2 regions of the Halomonas sp. ATBC28 genome follow, and region 1 is predicted to be linked to the other one. Evidence: riboswitches for the same ligand, from Rfam matches in the RefSeq annotation. Region 1 holds a riboswitch; the other holds the start of a gene.

What was found. A riboswitch is a leader RNA that binds a small molecule or an ion and turns the genes downstream of it on or off. The one in region 1 is predicted to bind thiamine pyrophosphate.
Region 2: it holds a riboswitch for thiamine pyrophosphate, as region 1 does, so the genes downstream of both, thiM (hydroxyethylthiazole kinase) here and tenA (thiaminase II) in region 1, are expected to answer to the same signal.

Annotation. Positions count from the first base shown of each region.
Region 1 is NZ_VCQL01000005.1:69,882-73,610, reverse strand. Features, by position in the region: gene E0L35_RS06850 (sulfurtransferase) at 1-457, opposite strand, end outside; TPP riboswitch at 756-917, shown strand; gene tenA (thiaminase II) at 995-1,678, shown strand; gene thiC (phosphomethylpyrimidine synthase ThiC) at 1,710-3,614, shown strand.
Region 2 is NZ_VCQL01000007.1:68,013-71,741, forward strand. Features, by position in the region: gene thiE (thiamine phosphate synthase) at 1-362, opposite strand, end outside; gene thiM (hydroxyethylthiazole kinase) at 352-1,161, opposite strand; TPP riboswitch at 1,185-1,283, opposite strand; gene E0L35_RS09595 (hypothetical protein) at 1,338-1,682, opposite strand; gene gloA (lactoylglutathione lyase) at 1,927-2,463, shown strand; gene E0L35_RS09605 (DUF6164 family protein) at 2,473-2,841, shown strand; gene E0L35_RS09610 (cupin domain-containing protein) at 2,838-3,503, opposite strand; gene ampC (class C beta-lactamase) at 3,696-3,729, opposite strand, start outside.

The sequences.
Region 1 (3,729 bases):
GAGTGTGGTCGAGTTTGCCAACCACGCTGCCATGCTTGGCCGCATCTGCCACCGAAGCAGAATCGACCTCCCGCCCTTCGGCCAACCACAGCGGCAGGCCGCCATCCAGAACAAACACCTGTTTGAGGCCCATAGCCCGCAGAATCCACCAGGCGCGTGGTGCCGAGTAGATCCCCTGATCGTCGTACAACACCACCAGGCTCTCGGGCTCGATGCCCAATCTACGAACCTCCGCAGTGAACTGCTCTTCCGTCGGGAAGGCGTGAGCTTGGGAAGCTCCGGTATCACAAAGCGCTCCTTCCCGGTCGATCCGGAAACTTCCCGGGATCAGCATCGGACGGTCATAAACAATCGGCTCCTTGCCAACGACATTGGCCATGCTAGCGTCGATCAGTACCAAATGTTCGTTATCCAGATTGTCCTGAAGCCAGTCGGTGGTCACAAGGGGGGAAGACATGGCGTTCTCCGGTCTAGGTCGATAGGTAACAGTACACGATCGCGGACGGGCGCCACCAGCAAGTTGACGCTGCCCACATAATCCACAGCATGCTGATCGACGAACGGCAGAGCGCCGGGCGTGTCGAGCGGATCGGGAGCCGTGTTCATATCGCCTTTTTCTTCAGTGATGGCGGCTCTTCCATTGAAGTTCTATCAACTCTAGCTTGACTCTACTCCACTCTTTCACAACCAAGCAAAGCCTAATTCGGCAGCCCCCCCTTGCATCTCCCCCACCCGCCTCCTACACTCCACCCACGAACAGCTTGACGGGGTGCCGGTGATATCCGGCTGAGATGGCGCAGGGCGTAGCAATTAATGCTGCCAAGTGCTGGTCCCGCTGAACCTGATCCGGCTAATGCACTGCTACTTACACAAGTCGCAGCGCGGGTACCGGCGTAGGGATCAAGCGATGGCCACGGCTTCATTTCACGCCTCCCTTAGTGCCATTTCCTCGATCTTTTTCGCCCCCCTCCGGATCATTACCACCGGAGAAGTCATGGGCTACCGCTTTACTGATCTCACCACCGCCTCTCATGAAGATTGGCGCGCCTATATTGAGCACGATTTTGTGTGCCAATTGGGCACTGCCACGCTGCCTGAGGCGTCGTTTCGCCACTATTTAAAGCAGGACTACCTGTTTTTGATTCACTTCGCTCGCGCCTACGCGCTGGCTGCCTGTAAAAGCCCCACCCTTGCCGATCTTCGCCAGGCCCATGAAGGCTTAAAAGCCATTGTGGATGTGGAGTTGGGCCTGCACGTGGGCTTTTGTCAGGAGTGGGGGATTTCCGAGCAGGAGCTGGAAGCGCTCCCCGAAGCCAGGGCCACCCTGGCCTACACCCGCTATGTATTGGATACCGGCAACCGCGGCGATCTGCTCGATCTGCACGTAGCGCTGGCCCCCTGCCTAGTGGGCTATGGCGAAATCGCCAACTGGTTGAACGCCCAGCCCTCTACCCTACGCGGTAGCCAAAACCCTTTTGACGCCTGGATTGCCATGTACGAAGGCGAGGAGTTTCAGGCCGCCATGCAGGCAGAGCTTGAATGGCTCAATACCCGCTTAGCCGATGTCACCCCCGCCCGCTTTGCCGAACTCAGCAAGATCTTCCGCGATGCCACTCGCCTGGAAATCGACTTCTGGCAGATGGGGTTAGCGCTAATAGACCAAGACCTGACAGCTTAATACAGCACAACAACAAACTATGGAGACCGTAATGAGCAAAACCAACCATTTTTTAGCCGAAACCGCACAGGTCGATGCCGCCGCCATTGCGCCGCTTCCCGGCTCACGTAAGGTGTATATCGAAGGTTCGCGCCCGGATATCCGCGTGCCGTTTCGGGAAATTTCGCTGTCGCCCACCAAAACCAGCAGCATTGACGAAGAGAACCCGCCGCTGCTGGTGTACGATACCTCCGGCCCCTATACCGACCCCAATGCACAGGTTGATCTACGCCAGGGCCTGCCCGCCCTGCGCCGCGCCTGGATTGAAGAGCGCAACGACACCGAATTTCTAGCGGGGCCAACATCGGATTACGGCAACCGCCGCGCCAACGACCCGACGCTTGCCCAGCTACGCTTTGATTTAACCCGCACCCCGCGGCGTGCCCTCTCTACAAAAGACGGGCGGCCTGGAAACGTGACCCAGCTGCACTACGCCCGCCAGGGCATTATTACGCCGGAAATGGAGTTCATCGCCCTGCGGGAAAACCAGCGTCGCCAAACGTTAGGTACCGCTGAAGTAGAGCGGATTCTGGGCCACCAGCACAAAGGTCAGAGCTTTGGCGCCAGCTTGCCGGAGGAGATCACGCCAGAGTTTGTGCGCGATGAAGTCGCCCGAGGGCGGGCAATTATTCCTAACAACATCAACCACCCCGAAAGCGAGCCGATGATTATTGGCCGTAACTTCCTGGTCAAGATTAACGGTAATCTGGGTAACTCGGCGGTAACTTCTTCCATCGAGGAAGAGGTGGATAAGATGACCTGGGGTATCCGCTGGGGCGCGGACACCATCATGGATCTCTCCACTGGGCAGAACATCCACGAAACCCGCGAGTGGATTCTGCGCAACTCGCCGGTACCGATTGGCACGGTGCCTATCTATCAGGCACTGGAAAAGGTCAAAGGCGTGGCCGAAGACCTTACCTGGGAAGTCTTCCGAGATACGCTGATCGAGCAGGCCGAACAGGGGGTGGACTACTTCACCATTCACGCGGGCGTGCTGCTGCGCTATGTGCCGCTCACCGCCAAACGAGTCACCGGCATTGTTAGCCGCGGCGGGTCGATCATGGCCAAGTGGTGTCTGTACCATCACCAGGAGAGCTTCCTGTACACCCACTTCGAGGACATCTGCGAGATCTGCAAGCAGTACGATGTGGCGTTCTCCCTCGGCGATGGTCTGCGCCCCGGCTCGGTGGCGGATGCCAACGACGAAGCGCAAATGGCGGAGCTCAAGACCCTTGGCGAGCTGACCCATATCGCCTGGAAACACGATGTGCAGGTGATGATCGAAGGTCCCGGCCACGTGCCCATGCACTTGGTGAAAGAGAACATGGATAAGCAGCTGGAATACTGCGACGAAGCGCCCTTCTATACCCTCGGCCCGCTGGTGACGGATATCGCTCCCGGCTACGATCATATTACCTCGGGTATTGGGGCAGCGATGATCGGCTGGTTTGGCTGCGCCATGCTCTGCTACGTCACTCCGAAAGAACATCTGGGCCTGCCCAATAAAGACGATGTCAAAACCGGCATCATCACCTACAAGATTGCCGCCCACGCAGCGGACTTGGCCAAGGGCCATCCGGCGGCACAGCGGCGCGACAACGCGCTTTCCAAGGCGCGCTTCGAATTCCGTTGGGAGGACCAGTTCAACCTGGGCCTAGACCCGGATACCGCCCGTGAATACCACGATGAAACCCTGCCGAAGGATTCCGCCAAGGTGGCGCACTTCTGCTCCATGTGCGGGCCGAAGTTCTGCTCCATGAAGATCAGCCAGGAAGTGCGTGACTATGCCAATGAGCACGGCCTGAACGGTGATCAGGAAGCGGTGATGAAAGGCATGGAGGAGCAGGCGGAGAAGTTCCGCAACAAAGGGAGTGAGCTGTATCAGGAAGTTTAAATCTACCAACGCACGATAATTTACTGCTTGCTGCGGCTTTTCCCTGGGGAGCGCTAAAAAATGGCCGCAACCTCCCATCGCTTGTGTGCTCCTTTGTTTTCTAGCGCTGCCCCAA
Region 2 (3,729 bases), on a different contig from region 1:
TCAAACGGAGAGACTTGCAGCTGGGCGATAGTATTGATCGACAGGCCAATAATCGCTTGCTCACCTAGCACCCGGCGCGCTTGCTGAACGGCTGCGTCGCTCTGACCGACATGCAGGCCATCTGCCTGGCTTTCTAGTGCCACCTGCAAACGGTCGTTAATGATCAGCGGGACATCGGTGCCCGCCAGAAGCGCTTTTAACCGTTTGGCTTGGGCAATCATCTGTTCGTCGCTGGCATGCTTGTCACGCAACTGCACGATGGTGACACCGCCTTTTACCGCTGCCTCAACCGTTTGTTCCAAACCATGCTCTCGGCAGAGCGTGGCATCGGTGACCAAGTAGAGCGATAGATCAAGCGGCATGGATTGCCTCCAGTTGGGCATAAGTAGTGAGGTCGTCAGGGGTGAGTTGATACAGCGCATCCAGTAGCGCCACTTGAAAACTACCAGGCCCGTTGGCGTGGCTGCCCGCACGCTCCCCTGTGACCGCAAAGCAGGCCAGTGCGGCTACCGTTGCACCCAGTGGGGCATCGCGGTTGGCAGCCACAAATCCCGCCACTAGCGCGCTCAGCCCACAGCCAAGCGTTGTTACGCGGGGCATCAAAGGATGGCCACCGTTAATGCGGTAGTGCTGTGTGCCGTCCGTCACCCAGTCGCTTTCACCGGTCATCGCGACAATACAGCCGTGTTTTTGCGCTAATGCTATTGCAGCGTCCACGGCTTGGTCGGTGGCGGCTGTGGCGTCCACGCCACGGCCTTGGCTAGCTAAACCGTTAAGGGCAAGAATTTCAGACGCATTGCCACGAATCACGCTGGGTTTAGCGGTCAGCAGCTTCGCGCACAGCGTTTGGCGATAGCGCGTGGCGCCAACGGCGACGGGATCTAATACCCAGGGAATGGCATGCTGATCGGCAGTCGCTGTGGCGGTGAGCATAGCGTCAGCCCAGTGGGCAGAGATCGTACCGATATTAATCGACAGCCCCGCGGAGATAGCCGTGAATTCAGCCACTTCTTCAGGCGCATGCAGCATGGCGGGCGACGCGCCGGTGGCTAACAGCAGGTTGGCAGTGCTGTTCATGGCCACATAGTTGGTCATACAGTGAACCAGCGGTGTCACTGAGCGTAGCGTCTCAAGGTAATCGCCAAGCGGGCGTAGGGTCATAGCATCCTCCCGGCAGGGAGGTGGTAAGCGTTACCACGACTCCCTACGCCGGTGTTATCCGGTTCAGGTTCAAAGGGTGCTTCTCAGCCCAACCGTAACGGAGGGCGCCCCTGTCGAGGGATTACTATCCTTGCCTGGAGTAGCCCTGTAAAGCCCCGGATGCGGACGATAGCAATCTAACGAAACGAAATACGCGTACCGTAGGTAAGCATTTCATCAGGTGTCATCGCTTTACCCTCGACCCCAATCATCTCGTCACCACACTGGTCGGCGAAGGTTAGCACGCCGTGGGTCAAGCCCAGTTGGCCCAGGGTATCGCGGATTTCGCCCGTGCCCAGAAAAGTACTGACGTGGCCCTTGTTATCGCTCAGCTCAGACACGCCGTTAGCATGGTGAAAACGCACTTTGTAGATTCCATCCATCGACTCGACTTCAACAATCGGCGAAAAACCGTTGTGAAGCGCATTGGAAAGCTGTTTTAGCGTCAGGTGGTCACCCAGCGTCATATCGATCGCACTCATGGAAAACTCCTGTAGACGCCTCAAAGGTGGGGCATCACTCATGTTGCGGGAACTGCTTTTTGTAAAGCTTATGAAGAATAAGTGTAGGGTTTTTGTTTAGTATTGCCAGTGCGCTTATCGGCACCTCGATACGACACTGCCTACGTGCTTGTAAGGGCTGTTATTATGGCCATAAAGCCCCCATGGTAAGCGGTACGTGAAGCTCAATGGATTCAATGATCAACATCAGCGATAGGAGAGCAAAATGAGTTTTCAAGGCGAGCAGCATCCCGGCGTCGTGGCTACGCCGCCCCAAACTCAAGGGTTTCGTTTAAACCACACCATGCTGCGGGTGAAAGACCCTGAGCAGGCATTGGCGTTCTACTCAAAAGTGTTTGGTATGCAGGTGATGCGGCGGCTGGATTTCGAAGAGATGCAGTTCTCGCTCTACTTCCTGGCCAACCTGGAACCCAGCGACAGCGTTCCGGACGATGCACAAGCGCGTACCGCCTGGACGTTTAGCCAGAAAGGGCTGCTGGAGCTGACCCACAACTGGGGGACTGAAGACCAGGAAGATTTCGCCTATCACGATGGCAATGCCGAACCCCAGGGCTTTGGGCATATCTGCTTCAACGTACCGGATTTGGCAGCGGCCCAGGCGTGGTTCGACGAGCATGACGTCACCTTCGTCAAACGCTCCGATCAGGGCAAGATGAAAGATGTTATCTTCGTTAAAGACCCGGACGGCTACTGGATCGAAGTGATTCAGGCAGACCTGATGGTGGGGAAGAGCGACTCTTGAGGCACGCCAATGGCTGAACTACTGTTCCGGCTGCGCCATGTGACCGACGAAGAGGCCATGGAGGTGCGTGACCTGCTCGCTGCCCATGGCTTTGATACCTATGAAACCCAGGCGGGCTTTTTCCGCCTGGGCGTTGACGCGATTTGGCTGCGCAATCCACATCAGCACGACGCTGCCATCGCGGCGTTAGAAGCCTACCAGGCGGAGCGCCTTGAGCGCGCCCAACGCGAGCACCAGGCGGCGGTTGAGCGGGGTGACGCGGAGACGCTGTGGCGTCGTTTGGCCGCTCACCCGGTGCAGGTCGTGTTAGTACTGCTAGCAGTGGGGCTTATTGCCGCCCTTACGCTGCTGCCGTTCCTGGGTATGTCGCGAAGCTAAGCGGCTGGCAGATGGCCGCGTTTGAGGTACATCATGACGCCATCATCACCGGCGGTAAGTGCCGGAGCAGAACCGCTGGGGTAGCGGCACCAGGTGCCTGCCGTGTAACTCTGTTCGCTATCGCTCAGTGTGCCTTCCAGAATCAAAAACTCCAGCCCGCCCAGCAGCGTGGGGTAGGTAATGGAGGTGCCCGCCGACCAGCGCTCTAGGCTGGTGCGCTCCTGCTTGTAGGTGTGCAGCATTTTATAGGCAATGCGCGGGCGTCGATCAGGCTGCCAGGGCAGCCGATGCGCTGGCACTGCCAACTGTAGCGTGTCGTTGGGGTCAAACTGGTGCAGTTTGACAAATATCAGCGCGCCTTCCTCGCCAATTTGCGGGGTATGGCCGGTGCCAATGGGGTTTCTTAAGTAGCTGCCCGCCGCGTAGCGCCCATGCTCATCGGCGAACACGCCTTCCAATACCAGAATCTCTTCGCCACCGCCGTGGGTATGCCGCTCAAACTTTGTATTGGGGGCGTAGCGCACAAGGCTAGTAGCGCGAGCAACTTCATCACCAATCCGGTCAAACATCATGCGCTCTACCCCCGCGCTGGGGGAATCGACCCACTGATACTCTTCCGGGGTAACACAGGCAAAGTGGCTAAAATCGGCGTTTAGACGCATGGGAAAGGGCTCTTCGCAGTGAAGGTAAGTGACGGGGGAGGGTGCTAGTCTCCTTATCGACAGCAAAAAATGCAACTTTCGGTTGTTTGATCTTCTTTATATCGCCATAAAAAAACACCCCAACCATTGGATGAATATCCAACGATTGGGGTGCAGTTCACGAAGGCGGCATCAGGTTGTCTGGCTGCTTGCTTAGGGCGCTTCAGTCAGCTTGGTAAGAATATGG